Regions from separate parts of the Duganella zoogloeoides genome, predicted to be linked through region 2. Evidence: predicted binding sites of a transcription regulator. Region 2 holds the regulator's gene; each other region holds the start of a gene.
What was found. The regulator sigma-54, encoded in region 2, starts transcription at its own class of promoters, with help from an activator protein. The targets are predictions, from matches to a motif close to TGGCANGNAANCTGCTTT.
Positions count from the first base shown of each region.

Region 1: a site for sigma-54 is predicted at 3,658-3,675, ahead of adh (aldehyde dehydrogenase). Genes of this name have one in related genera too.
Region 3: a site for sigma-54 is predicted at 2,286-2,303, ahead of glnA (type I glutamate--ammonia ligase). Genes of this name have one in related genera too.

Region 1 is NZ_CP140152.1:414,324-422,199, reverse strand. It holds gene SR858_RS01930 (4Fe-4S binding protein) at 1-336, opposite strand, end outside; gene SR858_RS01925 (hypothetical protein) at 434-1,294, opposite strand; gene SR858_RS01920 (DUF779 domain-containing protein) at 1,693-2,073, opposite strand; gene adh (aldehyde dehydrogenase) at 2,077-3,597, opposite strand; gene pedF (cytochrome c-550 PedF) at 3,922-4,356, shown strand; gene SR858_RS01905 (high-potential iron-sulfur protein) at 4,411-4,731, opposite strand; gene SR858_RS01900 (methanol/ethanol family PQQ-dependent dehydrogenase) at 5,048-6,919, shown strand; gene SR858_RS01895 (pentapeptide repeat-containing protein) at 6,919-7,707, shown strand; gene SR858_RS01890 (c-type cytochrome) at 7,722-7,876, shown strand, end outside.
Region 2 is NZ_CP140152.1:5,435,621-5,443,496, forward strand. It holds gene SR858_RS23880 (alginate lyase family protein) at 1-780, opposite strand, end outside; gene hpf (ribosome hibernation-promoting factor, HPF/YfiA family) at 841-1,200, opposite strand; gene SR858_RS23890 (RNA polymerase factor sigma-54) at 1,276-2,760, opposite strand; gene lptB (LPS export ABC transporter ATP-binding protein) at 2,764-3,516, opposite strand; gene lptA (lipopolysaccharide transport periplasmic protein LptA) at 3,518-4,120, opposite strand; gene lptC (LPS export ABC transporter periplasmic protein LptC) at 4,130-4,732, opposite strand; gene SR858_RS23910 (KpsF/GutQ family sugar-phosphate isomerase) at 4,732-5,730, opposite strand; gene SR858_RS23915 (monovalent cation:proton antiporter family protein) at 5,857-7,839, shown strand.
Region 3 is NZ_CP140152.1:4,781,410-4,789,285, forward strand. It holds gene glnL (nitrogen regulation protein NR(II)) at 1-162, opposite strand, end outside; gene SR858_RS21045 (DUF4124 domain-containing protein) at 186-695, opposite strand; gene glnA (type I glutamate--ammonia ligase) at 828-2,243, opposite strand; gene SR858_RS21055 (rhodanese-like domain-containing protein) at 2,576-3,034, shown strand; gene SR858_RS21060 (TAXI family TRAP transporter solute-binding subunit) at 3,035-4,387, opposite strand; gene SR858_RS21065 (transglycosylase domain-containing protein) at 4,534-7,710, opposite strand.

The DNA.
Region 1 (7,876 bases), 1.3 Mb from region 2:
CACCAGCACGGCCGATTCTCCGGCCGCGATCCACGGTTGCAGCTTGCGCCTGCTCTCCTCCGTCAGCAGGCTGTGCGCCACCGACGGCACCGACACCAGCGCCAGGTACAGGTCGATGAATGCATCCTGGGGCCGGTCCAGCGCATCCTGGTCCAGGCGGGCGCCGTCGCTGTGGGCATACCGCTTTTCGATGTCGCCGTTGGTCACGCGCAGGTGGCGCACCAGGCCACTATCGATCAACTGGCGGAGGGTCATGGCTTCCCGCAGGTCCGGCCGCACGCGGGCGATGCGGCTGGCGTCGCTGCCGGCGCCAAAGCCCAGCTTCTTGCGCGCCACTTGCAAGGCGGCGCCGCGCCGACGCCCTGGTAAAGCGCCATGGACAGCATGCGCAGGCAGCGCGTGTGCAGCGTCGGCAGATGCGCGTTCATCGGCATCAGAAGAAGATGATGCCGCCGGCCGAGCCGCCATTGAGCTTCACCTCTGCGCCATTGAAACACTTGAAGCGGGTTTGCCCCGCTTCGCCCACCAGCGTAATGGCGTGGGTCAGCGTGTAGTACGCGACCAGCGTGAGGTTGGCATTCGACTTCAGGCCGCCGGTGCCGGCGGTGTTGTCGCGATTGCGGCTGATGCCGTAGCCGAGTCCCAGCTTCAGCTTCTGGTTCGGTTTGAAGGTGCTCTGCACAAAAGCGGCGCGGGTGCGCACGTCGCCCTGGTCGGCATCGGACAGGATGCCCAGTCCCTTGCCGCCCTGGACGTTGGCGATCACGCCCACGGCGCCCTGCTGGTACGAGGCGCCCAGTTCCACGCCGGTCATGGTGAAGTCTTCGGCGCCAGCGACAATCGCTTCGAATTGTTGCGACTTGGCGCCGAGCCAGGTCTTGAAGCCGGCCGCCGCGTAGCTGACCTGTGCCTGCACCTGCGGGCTCGATTTGGACGAGTACACAGGTGCGGCGACGATCGGCGTATCGGCCACGGGGCTCACCAGCGCCACGTCGAAGCCGATGCCGGACGCCGACTTCGGTGCGCTGTACGCGATCTGGCCGTAGTAACCGACGTAGCTATAGCCGGCGCCAATGTGGCCGAGCGTGACGCGGCCGCGCTGGGTGGCCTGCACCGGTGCGCCGGCGCCGATCAGGGTCATGTCGCCGAAGATGGCGCCGGCGCCGAAGATGCCGTTGTCGCGACCGAGCTTGATGGTGCCCATGCGGTCGTTACCGAACGAGAAATACACCTGGCGCACATCGACACCGCTGTTGGCGGAGATGGCGCTGTCGGTGGCGGTGGCGTTGTACATGCCGATCAGTGCCTTGACGTCGTCCAGTCGCCGGCCTTGAAATCGACCGCTTGCGCGGCAGGGATTGCGGCTGCGGCCAGCGCGCCCACCATGATTGCCTTTTTCATCGTTCATCTCCATAGCTTGTTTTTTTATCGGGTAGAACATCGCGCGTGATGTCCATCCGATCATGGCAATTTGCATGCCCGGCTCATGTCAGAGGAAGGAGGTGTGAGCGGTGCGCCGTATCGCATCAGCGCCGCTGCGCCGGCTGTTCAGAATTGGATCGCCGCGCGACAAAGCGAACGCGCAAAAAAAAGCCGACGGCAACAGCCGTCAGCTTGAAGTCCTGTCCGGGCTGACGCGGAGACGTGGCCAGCGTGATCGGAACCAGGAGACGCTAAAAAACAGTTACGCCACTACCGCACCGGCGCAGAGGGATGCTGCAACTGCGCCAGCTCGTCGTCGGTGAACAGCCGCGACCTGGTGAGGAAGCGGCGCCCGGTGCCGTTATCGAGCGAGAACATGCCGCCATTGCCATCGACGACGTCGATGATCAACTGCGTATGCTCCCAGTACGCGAACTGCTCGATTCCCATGTAGAACGGCGTGCCATCGAGGTTGCCGAGGTAGACGTCGCTGTCGGACACCGCGAACTCGCCGGCCGCGTAGCACATCGGCGCGCTGCCGTCGCAGCAGCCGCCCGACTGGAAGAACATCAATGGGCCATGCCGTGCGCGCAGCGTGGCCAGCATGTCGATGGCGGCCGCGGTGGCCTTTACCCTTTCGGTGGCATTCATTTTTTAAAAAAATCCGAGCGCGTTGGGGCTGTACGACACCAGCAAATTTTTGGTTTGCTGGTAATGGTCAAGCATCATCTTGTGGTTTTCGCGGCCGATGCCCGACTGCTTGTAGCCGCCGAACGCGGCATGGGCCGGATACAGGTGGTAGCAATTGGTCCACACCCGGCCAGCCTGGATGGCGCGGCCCACGCGGAATGCGCGCGAACCATCGCGGGTCCAAAGGCCGGCGCCAAGACCGTACAGGGTATCGTTGGCGATGCGCAGCGCGTCTTCCTCGTCCTTGAACGTGGTGACCGACACCACCGGTCCGAAAATCTCTTCCTGGAAGATGCGCATGCTGTTGTCGCCCTTGAACACGGTGGGCCGAACGTAATAGCCGCTTTCCAGGTCGCCGCCCTGCACATTGCGCTCGCCGCCGGCCAGCACTTGCGCGCCTTCCTGCTTGCCGATGTCGATGTACGACAGGATTTTTTCCAGCTGCTCCTGCGAGGCCTGAGCGCCGAGCATGGTGCCGGCGTCGAGCGGGTTGCCCTGCTTGATGGCGGCCACGCGGGCCAGTGCACGCTCGATGAATTTTTCGTAAATCGATTCCTGGATCAACACGCGCGACGGGCATGTGCACACCTCGCCCTGGTTCAGCGCGAACATGGCAAAGCCTTCCAGGCACTTGTCGAAGAATGCGTCGTCGGCATCCATCACGTCGGCAAAGAAGATGTTGGGCGATTTGCCGCCCAGTTCCAGCGTGACGGGAATCAGGTTTTGCGCCGCGTATTGCATGATCAGGCGGCCGGTGCCGGTTTCGCCGGTAAACGCGATCTTGGCGATGCGCTTGTTCGATGCCAGCGGCTTGCCCGCTTCCAGCCCGAACCCATTGACGATGTTGAGCACGCCGGGCGGCAGCAGGTCGCCGATCAGTTCGATCAACACCATGATCGACGCCGGGGTTTGCTCGGCGGGTTTGAGTACCACGCAATTGCCGGCAGCGAGCGCCGGCGCCAGCTTCCACACGGCCATCAGGATCGGGAAATTCCACGGGATGATCTGGCCGACCACGCCCAGCGGTTCATGGAAATGGTACGCATAGGTTTCCGAGTCGATTTGCGCAACCGAGCCTTCCTGGGCGCGGATGCAACCGGCGAAGTAGCGGAAGTGGTCGATGGCCAGCGGAATGTCGGCCGCCGTGGTTTCGCGGATCGGCTTGCCGTTGTCGATGGTCTCGGCAGTGGCGATCAGCGCCAGGTTCGCTTCCATGCGGTCGGCGATTTTATTGAGGATATTGGCGCGCTCGGTTTGCGAGGTTTTTCCCCAGGCAACCTTGGCGGCATGGGCGGCGTCCAGCGCCAGTTCCACGTCTTCGGCGGTGGAGCGCGCCACTTCGCAAAACACCTGGCCGGTGATGGGCGTGATATTGCCGAAGTACTCACCCTTGACCGGCGCCACGAACTTGCCGCCGATGTAGTTGTCGTAGCGTTGTTTGAAAGGATTGGCTACGCCCAGTTTGCTGATGTCTGCCAGATTCATGTCGTCCTCTTTCTCGTTGGATTACATCTATAAATGCGGAATCTCCCGCCCTGCTTTCATTTCGCAAATGCCGTGCCAGCCGCTACAGCCGCTGCCAGCGCCGCCGCTGCGTCAAATGGGATCAGCTGATGGCGGGTGGTATTGCACAACTGTTCCATTCCTGAACACTGCGGTGTGAACGCAGCGGTCAGCCGTCGATGGCATACCGATTGCTATCGCTGTCTGCCACGCACTATGCGATCAACCGAATCGATCAACAACATGGAGACTACGATGACAACTACCCACACCCGTATCTGGCGCATCCTCGGCGGCCTGGGCGGCATGGCAACTTGCATGCTGGCCGCAGCCGTGTACGCGCACGGCAATATGACGCCGCAAGCAGTCGATACATCCACCCTGCCACAACTGGGCGCCGAGTGGCGCACGGAAAACCCGTATCGGAACAACGCCGAGGCGATCCGCATCGGCAGTGCTGCTTACACGCAAAACTGTGCGCGTTGCCATGGGCTGGAGGCGGTGTCGGGCGGCATGGCGCCGGACTTGCGCAAGCTCGACAACGACTGCGCGGTGCTGGCCGATGCCAGGAAAAAGGATGCCTGTGCGCAGGAGATCGACCAGTACGTGCTGGAGACGGTGCGCCATGGCCGTTCGCGCAATGGCGCGGTGTACATGCCGCCGTTCGAGGGCGTGTTCACGCAAGAGGCTATCTGGGCGGTGAAGGCTTATCTGGAGTCGCAGCGCGAACAAAAACTGTAATTGTCGTGATTGCAGAAGCAAGGGCGCTGCCGCGGCAGCGCCTTTTTTTATTGGCTACGCCGGCGCCTTGGCCCACGCCACGCACCAGCCGGGCGCCGCGATCTGCTTGCGGCCGAACATCGCGCAGCCGGCCCACGGGTCGCCCTTTTTGCCCTGGAAGAAGGAACAGTTGTCGCAGCGCTGGGCCGGCACGTGTTGCGGATATTTTTTGCCATCGACCTTGGTCGTGTCATGGCGGTAGCCGAGCGCCTTGGCCTGGTCGCTGTCCTCGTCCACCTTCGGCGCCGAGGTTTGTGCGCCGGCCAGCGCGGTGGCGCCCATGCCGCCGACGGCAAGCAGTTGGCAAATGAAATGGCGGCGTGGCGGTGATTGCATGGTGGTCTCCTTGTGATTGGTATGAAGGCGCACGGCGGCCTCCTGGAGCCCTGTTCAGCAACCGCTGTGCCAGCGGCACTTCTCCTGTTGCCAGCGGCACCGCCCTCCATGGCGAGCGGCGCTATCGCTGTACCGTTGTTCAAAAATGTCACAGCCCCGTGCGGCGGCTGTGGCAGGACAGCGCAGCGCGGCCCGGTGCGATGACCGCCGCGCCCCGCCAGCCACGCTGGCACGCATGTTGCTGAAATGACCGCAGCAACCCGTCGCACTGCTTCATCAAAAACTTCTCAGTACAAAACTTATAACGGAGACCAGCATGCAGCCAGTATTTCCACGTCCAATCGCCGCCGCCATCCTTGTCCTGATTGCCGGAGCTTCCCACGCCGCCGATACCAAGGTCACCTGGGACGATATCGCCAATGCCGACCAGGGCACCAAGCAAGTGCTCAGCTATGGCCTGGGCCTGAAGGCGCAGCGCCACAGCCTGGCCAAGCGCATCAACACCAAGAACGTCGACCAGATCGTGCCGGCCTGGACGTTTTCGTTCGGCGGTGAAAAGCAGCGCGGCCAGGAAGCGCAGGCGCTGGTACACGACGGCATCATCTACGTGACGGCGTCGTACTCGCGCATCTATGCGCTCGATGCCAAGACCGGCCGCCAGCTGTGGGCGTACGAACACCGGCTGCCCGACGATATCCGCCCCTGCTGCGACGTGGTCAATCGCGGCCCCGCGATCTACGGTGACAAGGTGTACTTCGGCACGCTCGACGCCCGCATCGTCGCGCTCAACAAGAACACCGGCAAGGTGATGTGGAACGAAAAATTCGGCGACCAGAAACTGGGCTACACGATGACCGGTGCACCGTTCATCATCCGCGAAAAAGGCGGCCGTGTACTGCTCATCCACGGCAACTCGGGCGATGAATTCGGCGCCCAGGGCTGGCTGTTCGCGCGCGACCCGGATACCGGCGCCGAGGTATGGGCCCGTCCGCTGGTGGAAGGTCACGTGGGCCGCACCGACGGCAAACCGAGCACGCCCACCGGCGACGCCAACGCTCCCAGCTGGCCGCGCGACAAGGACGGCAAGCTGCGCGAAGCGTGGGAGCACGGCGGCGGCGCACCATGGCAAACGGCGTCGTTCGATCCCGACACCAACACCATCATCATTGGCGCCGGCAACCCGGCGCCATGGAACACCTGGGAGCGCACCAAGGAACGCGACGACCCGCGCAACTGGGACAGCCTGTTTACGTCGGGCCAGGCGTATGTCGATGCCAGCACCGGTGAGCTGAAAGGCTTTTACCAGCACACGCCCAACGATGCCTGGGACTTCTCGGGCAATAACTCGGTGGTGCTGTTCGACTACAAGGACGCCAAGACGGGCAAGCTGATCAAGGCCAGCGCGCACGCCGACCGCAACGGCTTCTTCTACGTCACCGACCGGACCAAGCTGGCCACCGGCGCCGGCTATCCGAACAAACCGACGTCGCTGATCAACGCTTGGCCGTTTGTGGACGGCATCAACTGGGCCAAGAGCATCGACCTGAAAACCGGCCGTCCGGTGGAAAACGGCAAGCGGCCGCCGCTACCGGAAGCGGGCGCCGACAAAGGCAAGGCCGTGTTCGTGTCGCCGCCATTCCTGGGCGGCACCAACTGGATGCCGATGTCGTACTCGCCCGATACCGGCCTGTTCTACATCCCCGCCAACCACTGGGGCATGGATTACTGGACCGAGCAAATCCACTACAAGGCCGGCTCCGCCTACCTGGGCCAGGGCTTCCGTATCAAGCGCCTGTATGACGACCACATCGGCACCCTGCGCGCGATCGATCCGAAGACCGGCAAGATCGTCTGGGAAAACAAGGAAAAATTCCCGCTGTGGGGCGGCACGCTGACCACGGCTGGCGGCTTGCTGATCACCGGCACCTCGGACGGCTACGTCAAAGCGTTCGACGCCAAGACCGGCAAGGAACTGTGGAAATACCAGACCGGTTCCGGCGTGGTGTCGGTGCCGATCACCTGGGAAATCGATGGCGAGCAATACATCGGCCTGTCCAGCGGCTACGGCGGCGCGGTGCCACTGTGGGGCGGCGACATGGCGGAGCTGACCAAGCAGGTCACGCAGGGCGGCAGTTACTGGGTGTTCAAGCTGCCGAAAGCGCCGTCGGCCAAAGTCTCGAGCAAGTAATGACGACGCTGCCGCACCGGGTGGCAGTCGCGCCGAATGCCTCCCATGGCCATGCCCATCGCGAGGCCGATAACGGCATCAACAGCTGCACCGCCGATACGCACAGCAGCGCGCCGGTGCGGCGCCAGCCAGTATCGCGCATGGCGCTGGCGCGTTGGCCGGCCATGCCGGGCGTGGGTGCGGGCATGGGCCCGCGCCTGACGGCGGCGCTATGGACGACCATGCTGGCAACGCTGTGCCTGGCGTTGCCGGCCGCAGCGCAGGTCGTCAACGGTGAAGCGGCGCCCGAGGTTGTCGTCATCAACAGTTGTCACCTGTGGCCGTATGCACAGTGTGCAAATGCCGACCTGCGCGGCGCCAACCTGGTGGGCAAGGACTTGCACGGCGCCGACTTGCGCGGCGCCCGCCTGATGCGCGCCAACCTGCGCAGCGCCAACCTGGCCGGCGCCCTGCTCGATGGCGCCGACCTCACCGGCGCCATGGCGTACTCGCTCAATGCACCGGGCGCATCGTTCCGCCAGGCTGTGCTGGCCGGCATCAACCTCGAAACCAGCCGGCTGATGCGCGCCGACATGGAAGGCGCCGACCTGCGCGGCGCCAGCCTGGAAGCGGCGCGCCTGAACCTGGCCAATCTCGACGGCGCGGTGCTGATCGATGCCGACCTGCAGGAAGCCAAGTTTTGGGGCAGCAACCTCAAAAACGCCAACCTGGAGCGAGCCATCCTGCGCTTTACCATTTTCCCCGACGCCAACCTGGAGGGCTGCAAAGGCTGCCCCACCGACTGGTAACACCGGAGCACGCCATGCACCGTTTATTGATACTTCCGCTGCTGCTGGCGGCGCTGTCCGCGCACGCCGACGGCAACCCATCGCGCGGCGATGCCAGCGCCATCGCTCTCGGCGGCCAGGTCTACCAGGCCAACTGCGCGCGCTGCCACGGCGAGCAGGCCACGCAGCC
Region 2 (7,876 bases):
GTTCATGGCCGAAGGATTGCGCGCGGCGGCCAGCGTAAATGTCACCAACCGGTCCAGCATCGGCGACTGCAGGTCGAGGATGGACGCCATCATGGTCAGCGGCGCGGCAGCAAACGCGTGGTAGTGCAGCGCCTTGGCGCCGCGCGCCATCTCGGCCGGCAGCGCGCCGTCGGGTGCCACCTGGGCCATGGCGTTGTCGAACACGCCGTGGCCCCAAGTTAATAGACGCTGGTCGTGGGTGACGGCGCCGACGGCAGTCACTGCCAGCCCTTCCCAGTAGTAATGGTTGTTGCGCTTGCCCTTGCGGGTGTCGGCGTGGACCAGCGTGGCGTCGGCCAGCGTGGACAGCCACGCCTCGATCGCTTGCTTTTGCGCGGGCATGGCGGCTGCCTGCACGCGCGCATAGCTGAGCGCCAGTCCGCCCAGGGTCCACTTGCGCACGAAATACGCCTGTTCGCTCGACATCTTGCCCAGCATGGCCTGCTGGCCGGCCCAGCTGTCCAGCCAGTTCAAGGCGCAGGCGGCGTCTTGCGGCTTGCCGTTGGCCTGGTAGCGGCTGGCGTTGCGGGCGACGCCAGACAAGAATTGTTCGACCGGCTCGGTGCTGGCGATGTTTTTGGCGCGCCGCGCCGGGTCGATCACGGAATGGTTGGCGTCGTTGTAGTAGCTGTTGGCGTCGATGTCGATGACGGCGGCCGGCGCCGGCTGGCAGGTGGCGGCGACGGCGGAAGCAGCGGAGGCGGAAAGGAGAACGGTATAAACCAGATAAACAATTTTCATGTAGCTCCAAAAACAAGAAAGGGCGCCTTGTGCGCCCTTAGTTGGTGTGTCGCGCCGTTGTTAAAGGGCGGCGGCAGCTGGTTCGAAGTTATCCGGGAGATGCTTGATCGCATCGTGGCCGTGCTGTTGGACTTTGCCTTTGTACTTCATGACCTGGCGGTCCAGCTTGTCGATCAGGGTGTCGATCGCAGCGTACAGGTCTTGCGACAGGCTTTCCACGTAGACCGTTTTACCGGACAGGCGCAGATTGATTTCAGCCTTTTGGCGCTTGGTTTTCTCTTTAAGGTTATCTACGGTCAGAATGACAGCAATATCAATCACTTGATCAAAGTGCCGTGTCACGCGTTCGAGCTTGCTCTGCACGTATTCACGAATGGCGGCGGTCACTTCGAGATGATGTCCACTGATGGTGAGATTCATACACACTCCTAAAGATAAATGTCGCTGACGGTTCGTGCTTTACCCATTGTTGCCGAGTAAGCAGGAACCAGTGCACTACAAAGACTTGCGGAGACTGACTGGAGGGATTTTGAGGGCTTCGCGATATTTGGCAACAGTGCGTCGCGCAATCACCATGCCCTGTTCTCCCAGCATGTCCGCAATCTTACTGTCGGATAAAGGATTTTTAGGGTCTTCAGCTCCTGTCAGTTGCACGATCAGTGCCCGTATCGCCGTCGAACTGGCTTCACCTCCCGCTTCGGTGGCGACGTGGCTACCAAAAAAATATTTCAGCTCAAACATGCCGTGCGGCGTCAGCATGTATTTCTGAGTTGTTACCCGAGAAATGGTGCTCTCGTGTAAACCCAGTGTATCAGCAATTTCGCGAAGCACAAGGGGGCGCATGGCAACGGCGCCGTGCGAGAAAAAGTTCTTTTGTCGTTCTACTATCGCTTGCGCCACGCGCAGGATGGTGTCGAACCGCTGGCGCATATTCTTGATCAGCCACTTCGCTTCCTGCAGCTGCGCGCCCATGGCGCCCTCGCCTCCCTCGCCCTTCTTCTGCTTGAGCAGGTTGGCGTACATGGCGTTTACGCGCAGGCGCGGCATGACGTCGTTGTTCAGGCTGACCTGCCAGCCGGTGCGCGATTTTTTCACGATCACGTCCGGCACCACGTAGTCCGACACGTCGGACGCGAACGCCGCACCGGGGTGCGGATTGCACTGGCGGATCACGGTCTGTACTTCGCGCAAGTCTTCGTCGTCGCACAGCAGCGCTTTTTTCAGCTTGTTGAAATCGCGCTGGGCAAACCACGTCAGGTGCTTTTCGACGATGGCCACGGCCATCCGTCGCGTCACCAGCGCGATGCCGGGCAAGCGCTTGATTTGCAGCGCCAGGCACTCGGCCGCATTGCGCGCCCCCACGCCGGCCGGGTCGAAACTTTGCAGCAGCGACAATGCCGTTTGCAGCTCGTCGAGTTCGACTTCCAGTTCCTCCGGCAGGCGCGCGTGGATCTCGTCGAGCGCTTCTTCGAGGTAGCCGTTTTCGTCGAGCGCGTCGATGATCAGCTCGACCAGCGCGCGGTCGCGCAGCTCGAGCACGGTCACCCGCATCTGCTCCATCAGGTGTTCGCGCAGGGTGCAGTGGTGCGCTTCGATTTGCGGACGCGCGTCTTCGTCGTCGGGCGCCTTGCTGCGGCCGGCGTCGCTCCAGTCCATGTCCGCTTCGGCGGTGGTACTTTCGGTATCGGCGGCGGGGCCTTCGTAGGCGTCGGCCTCGCCGGCGGGCGCCGCTTCCTGCGGGCCCGATTCGGACGGCGCTTCGCCGGACGGCGCCTGCTGGCTGATGGCGCCGTCGGACAACAGCCGCAGCGAATGGTCGAGCGGGTCGTCTAACCGCTCGAGCAAGGGATTGTCGGTCAGGAGTTGTTCGAGTTCCTGGTGCAGCTCCAGCGTGGAGAGCTGCAGCAAGCGGATCGATTGCTGCAGTTGGGGCGTCAGCGCGAGATGCTGCGAGGTCCGCAGTTGCAACGACTGTTTCATGGATTACATTCGGAAGTGTTCACCCAGGTAGACGCGGCGGACCGACTCGTCGGCGATGATGTCGTCCGGACGGCCCGAAGCCAGCACCGAGCCCTGGTTGATGATATATGCGCGGTCGCAGATGCCCAGCGTCTCGCGCACATTGTGATCGGTAATGAGGACGCCGATTTGCCGCTCCTTGAGAAAGCGCACGATGCGCTGGATCTCGATCACGGCAATCGGGTCGACCCCGGCGAATGGTTCGTCGAGCAGCACGAAGCGCGGGTTGGTGGCCAGCGCACGGGCGATCTCCACCCGGCGGCGTTCGCCGCCGGAGAGCGAGAGCGCGGGGTTCTCGCGCAGCTTCTCGATTTGCAAATCGGCCAGCAGGGTATTGAGCCGTTCAGTAATGTCAGCCTTGGATAAAGGCTTGCCGTCCACTTTCTGGATTTCGAGGACAGCGCGAATATTTTCTTCCACCGTCAGTTTGCGGAACACCGACGCTTCCTGCGGCAGGTACGACAGGCCGAGCGAGGCGCGGCGGTGGATCGGCAGCGACGAGACGTCGACGCCGCCGATATCGATGGTGCCGGCGTCCGACGGTACCAGGCCGACGATCATGTAGAACGACGTGGTCTTGCCGGCGCCGTTGGGGCCGAGCAAACCCACCACTTCGCCGCAATCGACTTGCAGGGACACGTCGTGAACGACCTGGCGCTTGCCATAGCTTTTCTGCAGGCCGCGAACGATCAGGGTGCTACCGCAACTTGGTTCCATGTCATTTCCCCGCAGGCTGGGTGGCCGGCACCGGCTGCGCCGGCGCGATCGGCGGGCGCTTGGACGATGGCTGGATCACCATGGTGCCGCGGCCGGCGCCCGGTTTGCTCTCGCCGCTGCTGCTGTTCTTCACCGCGAACACTTCGCGGCGGCTGTCGTAGGATATGAACTCGCCATCGACCTGGCTGGTGACCTTGCCCGACTCGAGCTGCTTGATGCGGCCCTTGGAGATCAGCTTGACCAGCTCGGTCTTGTCGTCGTATTCGATGCGGTCGGCCTGGCCTTCCACCCACTTGTCGGTCTCGCCGTCGAGTTTCTGGCGGAACGTGGCCTGCACGCCGGGCGTGCCGGTGAGCACCACGAACTGGTAGCCCTCGGGGTCTTGCGTGACCACCGCCTTCGGCGAGGTCATGCGGATGGTGCCGCGCGTGAGGATGACATTGCCGGTGAAGGTCTTGATCTGCTTGACGTCATCGGAGTCGGCCTGGTCGAACGACACTTCGATCGGCTTGTTGGAGTCGGCTTTTTCGGCGCGCGCCGGAATGGTCAGTGCCGCCAGCAGCAGTGCTGCCGACCAGAAGGTGTGCTTGGTGATTGCTCTCATAATCTTCCTTTAGCGTGCCGCATGCGGCGGCACGGTGATCTTGCCGCGTCCGCCCAATTGGGTTTGCAGCGTTGCGTTGTTGGCGGTCATGCCGACACCCGTGGCCACCGTCTTGCCCAGGTGCAGTTCGACCGGTGCGACGGTTTCCATCCGTTGCTCGTCCGGGAACACGGTGAGCGTGGACGTGGTCAGGCTCATGGCCTGGCTTTTGCCACTGGCCGGGCGTACCACGCTGACGTTGCCGTCGAGCTTGACGCGCGAGTTGTCCTGATCGACGCGGGCGGTGTCGCCGCGCACCGTCATTGGCGGATGCTCGGCCGACAAGGTGTTGATATAGGGCTTGATGATGTCGGACGCTTCTTCGGCCGGCAGGTGGGTGAGCTTGTCGCCGGAAATGATATAGGCCGGCTTGCCGTCCTTGGTCATGCGCACCACGCTGAACCGGTCGATGATGTAATCGGGCTCGTTGCGGAACTTGTCCTGCGCCGTATCCTGGTTCGATTCGTTAATCAACTGCACCATCCAGCCGGTACCGACGGCCACGAATACGCCGATGACGACCATCCAGGTGAGCGACCAGCGGTGGGCGGTTCTTTTACGTACGTTAGGCATCAGATCACCTTGGCGCGTGTGAGGTCGTGGATGTGCAGCGCGCCGACCAGCTTGCCATCGGCGTCGGCCACCAGCACTTGGTTGATGCGGAACTGTTCCATGATTGCGACCGCATCGACCGCCAGCTGTTCCGGCGCGATGCTGCGCGGGTTGGCGTGCATGACGTCGCGGATCAGGACCTGGGTGAAGTCCTGCACCTTGTCGATCATGCGGCGCAGGTCGCCGTCGGTAAATACGCCGATCGGTCTGTCCTCGGCATCGACCACGGCGGTCATGCCCATGCCTTTTTTGGTCATTTCAAGCAGCGCGTCGGTGAGCTTGACGTCGGCACGCACCTTGGGCACATCGGCGCCGCTGCGCATGACGTCGCGCACGTGGGTGAGCAGGCGCCGGCCCAGCGCCCCGCCCGGATGCGACCGGGCAAAATCTTCTTCCCTGAAACCGCGCAGATCGAGCAAGGCCACTGCCAGCGCGTCGCCCAGCGCCAGCGTGACGGTGGTGGACGTGGTGGGCGCCAGGTTCATCGGGCACGCTTCCTTGGCCACCGCTACATTGAGGTGGACGTCGGCGATGCTGGCCAGGCTGGAGCCTGGTTTACCGGTGATGGCAATGACCTTGCTGCCCATGCGCTTGACCACCGGCAGGATGGTCATCAGCTCGGTACTTTCGCCCGAGTACGAAATGGCAATGAAAGCGTCGTCAGCAGTAACCATGCCGAGGTCGCCGTGCGCAGCCTCGGCCGGATGTACGAACATGGCGGGGGTGCCGGTGGAGGCGAACGTGGCTGCCATCTTGCGAGCGATGTGGCCGGACTTGCCGATACCGGACACCACCACCCTGCCCTTGCAATTAAACAACAGTTCAATCGCTTTGACGACGGTATGGTCGTCACCCAGGCGCAGCTCCAGCGCAGTAATGGCAGCAGCCTCGTTTTGCAACGTTTCACGGGCGAGCCGCAGCGCATGCGCCGCCATTTTTGCGTCAAAAGCTTTCAGCATTGTTTTTTCATGGGTTACACTCATACCCAAGTATAGCCGAATTAAGAAAGCAAAAAACTTGCCAGTCGAAACATTGTGCCTGCGTGGGGCGAAACCACTGAATAAAAAACTGACGGCTACGGCAACATGACGTTTTCCCCGCTCGAACTGACCCTGGTGTTGTTAGGCAGCGCCGTGCTGGGCGTGGTGGCCTTCCGCATGATGCATTTGCCGCCCATGCTCGGCTACCTGGCCGTCGGCATCCTGATCGGCCCCCACGCGCTCGGCTGGGCCATGGAAAGCGAAGCCACCCACGGCCTGGCCGAGTTCGGCGTGGTATTCCTGATGTTCTCGATCGGGCTCGAATTCTCGCTGCCCAAGCTGCTGGCGATGCGCGGCATCGTGTTCGGCCTCGGGCTGGCGCAGGTGGCGTTTACCATCATTGCCACCTTGCTGTTCGGCTGGCTCATCGCCAGCCAGCTACCGGCCCATTTGCAGATCAGCTGGCAAGGCGCGTTTGCACTCGGCGGCGCGCTGGCCATGTCGTCCACCGCCATCGTGGTCAAGATGCTGACCGAGCGGCTCGAGCTCGAGAGCGAGCATGGCCGCAAGATCATCGGCATTTTGCTGTTCCAGGATCTGGCCGTGGTGCCGCTGCTGATCATGATCCCGTCGCTGGGCCAGCGCCCGGACGCGCTGGCGGAAACCCTGGCCTGGGCCGGTGTCAAGGCCGTGATCGTATTGACCCTGCTGCTGTTCGTCGGCCACCGCCTGATGCGCGGCTGGTTTACCATCGTGGTCAAGCGCCGCTCGCAGGAACTGTTCATGCTCAACCTGCTCCTGATCACGCTGGGCGCGGCATGGATCACCGAACAGGCCGGGCTGTCGCTGGCGCTCGGGGCGTTTGTCGCTGGCATGCTGATTTCCGAGACCGAGTACAAGCACCAGGTGGAAGAAGACATCAAGCCGTTCCGCGACGTGCTGCTGGGACTGTTCTTCATCACGGTGGGCATGCTGCTCAACCTGCGCATGGTGATCGACAACTGGTGGCTGGTGCTGATCCTGCTGATCGGGCCGGTGCTGGTGAAGTTTGCCCTGATCGCCGCGCTGGCCAAGCTGTTCGGCTCGAGCGATGGCGTGTCGATCCGCACCGGCCTGGCGCTGGCGCAGGCCGGCGAATTCGGCTTCGTGCTGCTCAACCTCGCCAGCGGCAACAAGCTGATCGATCCGTTCATCACCCAGGTGGTGCTGGCCTCGATGGTGCTGTCGATGCTGGTGGCGCCGCTGATCATCGCCAAGTCCGACCAGATCGTCATGAAGCTGGCCAGCAACGACTGGATGATGCAGTCGCTGGCGCTGACCAAGATCGCCAGCCGCACCATGTCCACCAACAAGCACGTGATCCTGGCCGGGTTCGGCCGCAGCGGCCAGAGCCTGGCTACCCTGCTGTCCGAAGAGAAAATCGACTACCACGCGCTCGACCTCGACCCCGAGCGGGTGCAGGTGGCGCAGGCGGCCGGCCTGCAAGTGTCGTACGGCGACGCCGCGCGGCGCGAAAGCCTGGTCGCGGCCGGTATCTACCGCGCCAGCGCGGTGGTGATCACCTACGCCAGCACACCGTCGGCATTGAAGGTGCTGCACCAGGTGCATTTGCTGGCGCCGAATTTGCCGGTACTGGTACGCTCGCACGACGACACCGACCTCGACGCCCTGAAAGCGGCCGGCGCGGCCGAAGTGGTGCCGGAACTGATGGAAGGCAGCCTGATGCTGGCCTCGCACACCTTGGTGATGCTGGGCGTGCCGCTGCGCAAGGTCGTGCACCGCGTGCAGGCCGCGCGCGAAGCGCGCTATGCGTCGCTGCGCGGCTTCTTCCACGGCTTTTCCGACGTCGGCGAAGACGCTGACCTCGACCGCCTACACCCGGTCACCCTGGCCGACAACACGCCCAGCGTGGGCAGGCAGCTGGGCCAGTGCCTGCTGGCCGACAGCGGCGCCGTGGTTGCCAGCCTGCGTCGCGGCAAGCAGGTAATCGACTTCGGTCCCGAGACCGTGCTGGCCGCCGGCGACGTGGTCGTGCTGCGCGGCGCGGCCGACGCCGTGGCGCGCGCCGAGAATTTGCTGCTGCGCTGATCCGGCGCGGCAGTTGCACCAACTTAGCAAGGCAGTC
Region 3 (7,876 bases), 650 kb from region 2:
CGACATCGCTTTGAGCGAACTGGCCAGCAGATTTTCCGCCGCCGCGTTGGCGTAGGCGATATGGCCGTCGGCATCGAGCATGACGACGGCGGAGGCCAGCAATTCCAGGCCGGCCAGCATGGCCGGGCGTGCAGGGTGATTCAGTGCGTTGACAAGGCTCATCGGGGACTCATGGGGAAAGCAGGTTAGCGGATATTGGCGATTTCACGTTTCAGGGCTTCGACGTTTTTTTCGGCGCGGCCCACGCTGTCGCGCAGCGTGGCCGTGCGTTCCTGGTACTTGGCATAGTTACGCTCGTCGCCGCGCCGTTCGGGCGCGCCGTTGTTGTATTCAAAGCGCAACTCGGCCAGTTTTTGCTGCTCGCTTTTGAGCTCGTCTTCGAGGATGGCGCGGCGGTCAGCATCGCGCGCGCGCTGCTCGGCATTGTCCACGCGCGGGAACGCTGCAGGCACCGGGACAGCGGCTGGCTGGCCTGCCTGCGTCGGCGACCGTGCCGGCGCAGCCCGCCGTGGCGGCGCGGCGATCACCGTGCCCGGCAAGTCCATCGCCGTGCAGTAGTTGCCGCGCTTGATATCCGTGTACTCGACGCTGCCGCCTGGCGGCGTGCACTTGTAGATCACGCCCTGGGCAGCAGCGGAAGCGCTCACCAGCGCCAGCATGCAAGCCAACGCGCCGCGTTGCAAACTCAAAATCATTCGTCATTCCGTGGATGGGTGGGTCCACGCGACTATACAACACCCCAAACAAAAACGCGGGGAAAGCCTTCGCCTTCCCCGCGTTTTATACGTGCCATGTGCCGCGTTACCACGGCGCCAGGCAGACTGCAATTACAGCGAGTAGTACATGTCGAACTCTGCAGGATGGGTCGTCATGCGCATGCGCTGGACGTCCTGCATTTTCAGTTCGATGTAGGCATCGATCATCGAGTCGGAGAACACGCCGCCACGGGTCAGGAATTCGCGATCCTTGTCCAGGTTTTCCAGCGCCTCTTCCAGCGAAGCGCACACGGTCGGGATCAGTGCGTCTTCTTCCGGCGGCAGGTGGTACAGGTCTTTCGACGCTGCTTCGCCCGGGTGGATCTTGTTCTGGATACCGTCCAGGCCAGCCATCAGCAGCGCGGCAAAGCACAGGTACACGTTGGCCAGTGGATCCGGGAAACGGGTCTCGATACGACGGCCTTTTGGATTGGCCACGTGCGGGATACGGATCGATGCCGAACGGTTTTTAGCCGAGTACGCCAACTTGACCGGCGCTTCGAAGCCTGGCACCAGGCGCTTGTACGAGTTGGTGCCCGGGTTGGTGATCGCGTTCAGTGCCTTGGCGTGCTTGATGATGCCGCCGATGTAGAACAGTGCGGTATCGGACAGGCCGGCATAGCCGTCGCCAGCGAACAGGTTGACGCCGTCTTTCCAGATCGACTGGTGCACGTGCATGCCCGAACCGTTGTCGCCAACGATAGGTTTTGGCATGAAGGTCGCGGTTTTGCCGTAGCTGTGGGCCACGTTCCAGACCACGTATTTCAGGTTCTGGGTCCAGTCGGCGCGCTCGACCAGGGTCGAGAACTTGGTGCCGATTTCGTTCTGGCCAGCGCCAGCCACTTCGTGGTGGTGCACTTCGACCGGGATGCCCAGCGATTCGAGGATCAGGCACATTTCCGAACGCATGTCCTGGAAGCTGTCCACTGGAGGAACCGGGAAGTAGCCGCCCTTGACGGTTGGACGATGGCCGCTGTTGCCGCCTTCGATTTTTTCGCCGGTGGTCCACGACGCTTCGTCGGAGTCGATCTTGACGAAGCAACCCGACATGTCGATTTTCCAGCGGACGCTGTCGAAGATGAAGAATTCTGGCTCGGGACCGAAGTAGGCGGTGTCGCCCAGGCCCGACGATTTCAGGTAGGCTTCAGCGCGCTTGGCGATGGAGCGTGGGTCGCGGTCGTAGCCTTTGCCGTCGGCAGGCTCGATCACGTCGCATTGCATGAACAGCGTGGTCTCTTCCATGAAGGGATCGATGTTCGCGGTGTTTGGATCAGGCATCAGGATCATGTCCGATGCTTCAATACCCTTCCAGCCGGCGATCGAGGAACCGTCGAATGCGTGACCCGATTCGAACTTGTCGATGTCGAAGTGCGACACTGGCACGGTAACGTGCTGTTCTTTACCACGGGTATCAGCGAAACGGAAATCAACGAATTTCACTTCGTTTTCCTGGACCATTTTCAGAACTTCTGCGGCTGTCATTGCCATGCGTCTCTCCTAAGATAATTTGCGGAACTGGTGCACCTACACTAAGCAGTATCCATGCCAGCCGATACGCCCCTGCGATTGCATAACAATCTCATAAGGTTATGTTGATAGCGTCCTTGAACTTGCCGCCAAGTGCGTCCAAAATTGGGCACACGGTAGCACAGCGCAAATTTGACAACGATCAAGGCGGCACCATCGCGGTGCATTTTCAAAAAACCGCACTGAATTTGTGCGGTTTTGGAATTCCGCCTGAAAATGCCTCGTTTTGGTGCATACCATCTTCGGCCACACAGGACGCTTATAATAATCTGAAACCTCTACTGGAACATGACATGAGCAAAATTGATGAGATTCTGGCGACGGCGCGCGGCCGCAACAAGGACTGGGCCTACGCTGGCGCGGTCACGCCCGAGGAAGCGTTCGAGCTGCTGGGGCTCGACAATGCTGTCAAGCTGGTGGACGTGCGCACCAACGCGGAGCGCGACTGGGTGGGCCGCGTGAAAATCCCCGAGGCCCAACATGGTGCGGTGCAGTGGACGACTTACCCTGGCGGCAATGCCAACCACGAATTTATCGAGCAATTGAACTCGGTGGCGCGCAAGGACCAGGTGTTGCTGTTCCTGTGCCGCTCCGGCGTGCGCTCGCGTGGTGCAGCCAAGCTGGCGTCAGAACACGGCTACCAGCACTGTTTCGATATCCTCGAAGGGTTCGAGGGAGACAAGGATGATGCCACCCATCGCAAGAACCTCAACGGCTGGTGCAAAGCCGGCTTGCCCTGGACCGGGGCTTAATTAAACGGGCAGCGCCTCCGCCCCTTCCGCCATCAGGAACTGAATGCGCTTGCGCACGAACTGTATGTGGGAGCGCAAGCCATACAGGCCGTCGGCAAACGATAGCGGGATCGAAATCTGGTTGACCAGCTCCTCGATCTCGTCCAGGCGCCGCAGTTGCTCTTCGTACACCTGCATGCGCGCCCCTTCCGGCGCTTCTTCCACCTTCTGCTCCACCGTGCGCAGCTGTCCATACCATTTATACACGCGCGAACGAATGCGCCACACGTACAGCGGCGGCACGATCTTCGATAGCGGCAGGATCAGCGCGCTCAGCGCCAGCATCACCACCCACATGCGATCGAGGAAGTTGGCGGCCCAGAACGGCATATACCGTTGCAGCAGCGGCGGCCCGTTCTTGTAGAACTTGGCCGCTTCGGCATCGACCGGAATCTCGGTGTACTTGGCCGACGGGAACTGCCCCTGCTGCTGGAACCAGCCGGCGCCGTTGTGGATGCTGCTGGCGCCCTGCACGAACAGGTCGATCAGCGCCGGATGCATATCCTCGCGCGCCACCAGCGTGGCCGTCGGCGCGATCAGGCTGTACTCGCGTGCCGGAATGTCGCGGCCCAGATCAACGATGCCCTGCGGCAGCGTCACATGCGTGAGGAACGGCAGCTTGCGCGCATAAGCCTCGGCCTGGGTAAAGTCGAACAACTGGATGCCCGGCGTTTGCAGCAGCATCTGGATCAGCGGCGCTTCCGGCGCGGAAGTAAAGACCAGGCCGTCGATGCGCCCTTCCAGCAGTTCCACCACGGCTGGCGTATTGGCCAGCGAGAGGCGCTGGACGTCGCCCGTTTCCAGGCCGTTCAATTCCAGCACCTGGTGCAGCAGGCGCGGCGCGCCGGCGCCCTTGGGACCGAAATTGATCTTCATGCCGCGCAGCTGGCTCAGCTGGGTGATCGGCTTTTTATCTTTCGGTTCGCGCAGGAACAGCCACAGCGGTTCGACGAACAGGCTGCCCAGCGAGGTCAGCTCCTCGCGGTCGGCCGTTTCTTCATTGGTGCTGCCGCTTTGCACGAAGGCGATATCGACCTTGCCGTCGCGCAGGTTGTGCAGGTTTTCACCGGACCCGGCCGATGGCACCAGCGTCACCGTCACGCCGTGCTTGGCCAGCATGGCCGCGTATTTCTTGCCGAATTCTTCGTAGGCGCTGTTTTCCTGGCCGGTACCGAGCCGCACCGTGCGCGGCGGCGCCGGATCGACCAGCCAGTAAGCGAGCAGGCACACGCCGACAATCAGCAGCACGGTGGGCAAGGTGGACGCGAACAAGTCACGCAAGGAGAACTGCGTGAACTTGAGGATTTTGGACATGTGGTGGCGCATCGGTTTCATGGGGTGCTACATTGCCAACAATCGGCGCCGTATGCAAGTGAAACCGAGTGGCCGGCACCAGACGGGATCCCCGCCCGGGCGGCGGGCCGCCGGTGCGGGATGACGGCGCAACGGCCAGCGCTACATCAGCCGCCGCAGGCCCGCAGCGGCGCTGCCGCCACCGGTTTGGGCTGGGTGGCCGCCACTTCGGGCGCCGTGCCCGGCACCACCGGCGGTACCACCGCCGGCTTGACGACCGGGTGCGGGTCGATCAGCGGCATCAAATGCGGCGCCAGCACCACCAGCAACTGCACCGGCAGCGCGCTGGTGAAGTCGTAGTTCTTCGACTCCGGCCCGTGCACATACGCAGTCATGCTGCCAAAGAAGCGCTCGCCGATATTGAACACGAACGTCGCCGACCGGTTCACGTAGCGCGACTCGATCAGGCGTCCGCCACCGCCATACACGTCGAAGCGCTGGTCGCCGGTCCCGGTCTTGCCGCCCACCGGCAGCAAGGTGCCGTCCGAAGTCGTGAACGCCCCGCGCGCGCGTTTGGCGGTACCGTCCGATACCACGCCCCGGATCGCTTCGGCCACCACCTGCGCCACTTCCGGCGCCAGCACCTGCTCGTTGCCCACCGGCTTGGCGCGGGTGACGGTGGTGTCGTACGGCGTGTTCTTGGCGAAGTGCAAAGTGGTCACGCGCTGGCTGGTCTTGCGCACGCCGCCGTTGACGATGATGCCCATCAGCTCGGCCAGCGCAGCCGGCCGGTCGGCCGACGCGCCCAGCGTGGTCGCGTACGACGGCACCAGCGAATCGAACGGATAACCCATCTTCTTCCACTGCTTGTGCACTTCCATGAAGCCTTCGACTTCCAGCAGGCCGGCGATGCGGCGATCCTGGGCGTGCTTGCGCTTGGTTTTCAGCAGCCACTGGTACACGTCCTGGCGCTCCTTCTCGCTGGCCGCGTTCACCTGCGTCAGGGTGGCGCCCGGGTTGGCGTGCAGGTAAGCCACCATCCACAGTTCCAGCGGGTGCACGCTGGCCAGGTAGCCGCGATCGGCCAGCGACCACTGGTCGATCGCATACTGGTCGTACAGCTTGGCGACTTTTTCGTCCGAGACCTCGTTTTGCGACGACAGGTTGGCGCGCAGGAACGACGCGAACTCCTGCTGGCTCGCTTTCGGATACACGGTGCGGTGGATCACGGCCAGGCGCACCGGCGTGCGGCGCAGGTTGGCCAGCATGATGTTGTCGAACTCGGAGACCGGCTTGCCCTTGTACTTGGCCCAGAAGCGCGCCAGGAACTCCTTGCCTTCCTTGTCCGCAAAGCGCGCCAGGTACTGGGCGCGGCGCGGATCGTCGGCGTCGGCCAGCAGCGAAGCGGACGAACCCGGCGTCTGGAACATGTAGAACTTGGCGACGTCGCGCATCAGGCGCACGAACACCAGGTTGGTCGAGCGGCGCAGCGCCTCGGTCACGGTCAGGATTTTGCCGTTGTCTTCCTTGGAGAAGTTACCGAAGTAATGCAGGCCGCCACCGGTGAAGAAGCCCTCGCCCGGGTTGCCCGAATACTTGCGCTCCATCGCCGCGTGCAGCATCGGCGTCAACGCCCGCGCCTCGCCGCCCACCGGCAAGCCCTTGAAGTAATCGACTGCCCACAGCGACAGCTTGTCCTGCGGATCAACCACCACCTTGCCCAGCTCCGCCGCACTCATGCCGGCGTATTTCTTGTGCAGCTGGTCCATGATGTCGAGATAGCTGACCAGCGTGCGCAGCTTGGCCGTGGAACCCAGGTCGAGCTTGGCGCCTTCGTTGATGTCGAGCGGCTGGTCGTAGTTGTCGGTTTGCAGGCGCAGGAAGTTGGTGTCCTTGCCCTTTTCCAGCAAGGTAAAGCTGTACACCACGTTGGCCGGGTCGCCGTTGCCGAGCATGCCCTTGCCGGTCAGGCCAGCAGCCTTGGCGCGCTCGGGGTCGCGCAGGTCATTGAGCACTTGCGTGACGGCCGTTTGCGCCTGCGCGTCCAGCGTGCTGGTCACGTCCAGGTCCAGGCGGTCAAGGTTGTACATCCGGTTGTCGCCCAGCAGGTTGGCCAGGTGGTTGCGGATGGCGTTGGTGGCCTTGCGCGACACAAAGGTCATCGGCGGCGCCGCTTGCAGGCCGTTGCCCTTGGCCGGATGCAGTTTTTGTTTCAAGGCCATGTCGCGCATGGCGGCCGTGATCACGCCGTCCTTGGCCAGGATGCGCAGGTGGGCGTCGGCCAGCTGGTCGAGGTCTTCGGCGCCGTCACCGAGGTAATAGCTGGGACGGCGCTGCGCGATCATCAGGCTCAGCGCTTCCTTGTACACCAGCGCGGTATCGGCATCGGGTTTTTCCAGGTCGCGCGCCATGATGCGGTTGAACTCGTCGAAACCACGGCCATACCACACCCACATGCCATCGCCGACGCCGTTGACTTCGCCGTAGCCGGGCTTGGCCGACAACGGCACTGTGTTCAGGTACTCGATGACGATGCGGCGGCGCGCCTTGGTGGTGTCCGGGCCGTCCTGGTACGAGCGCAGGCTGGCCGAGATCATCTGCTGCAGCTTGTCGGTCATCGAGCCGGTACGCCCTTCGGGCGAGTGACGGTATTTCTCGATTTGCGTGGCCAGCGTACTGCCGCCGGCGGCGCGGTGGCCGGCGCCCAGTGCGCTCATGCTTTTCTCGAGCACGGCCTTGGCCAGCCGGTCCCATTCCACGGCCGGGTTGCGTTTCGGGTAGGTATTGTCGAGCAGTTCGCGGTTTTCGATGTACAGCAGGGAGCTGATCAGCGCCATCGGCGCCTGCTCGAACTTGCCGTAGATGCGTTCCGGGTAAGCAGTGGCGTACAGCTGCTGGGCGCGGCAATCGTAGATGGTCAGGCCGGTCTTGGTTTTTTCGTGGTACACCGGGAAGATGCCGCGCTCGGCCAGCTCCAGCATCTTGGGCGACATGCGCGACTGCGCGCCGACCTTGTATTCGCGCTCGCTCAGGCGGCCGATATAGTCAGGCAAGCTCGAGTAGCCGAGGCGCTCGTCGTACGGGCTGTCGTGCGGGAACCGGATAGCCTTGCTCAGGCCCGGCTGCACCTTCCAGGTCATCTTGCCGGCCAGGTCGGTGAAAATGCGCGCCTGCATGGCGGACGTGCGGCTTTCCTGCACGCCGAGGTACACGGCAAACGAGGCGCCGACCAGCAGCACGAGGATGAAGGCGTTGCGCGTGCGCTTGCTCTTCTTGGGTGGTTCGGACGGTGGCGCGTCAGGCTGCGCCGGCGCGAGATGCGCTTCGGAATCTTCTATGGGCATGGGGGGAACGACTTGAAGGTGACGCTTGCGTCGAAATCCCAGGACTGCCGCGCCTGCGCGCAATTTGCGCGCTGCACGCACCAGGGGCCGGCGGTAACGACGATTGCTTAACATATGAGACAAACCGGTCAGCTATTCAGTAAAGAGTGCTAGTTACCATTGCACC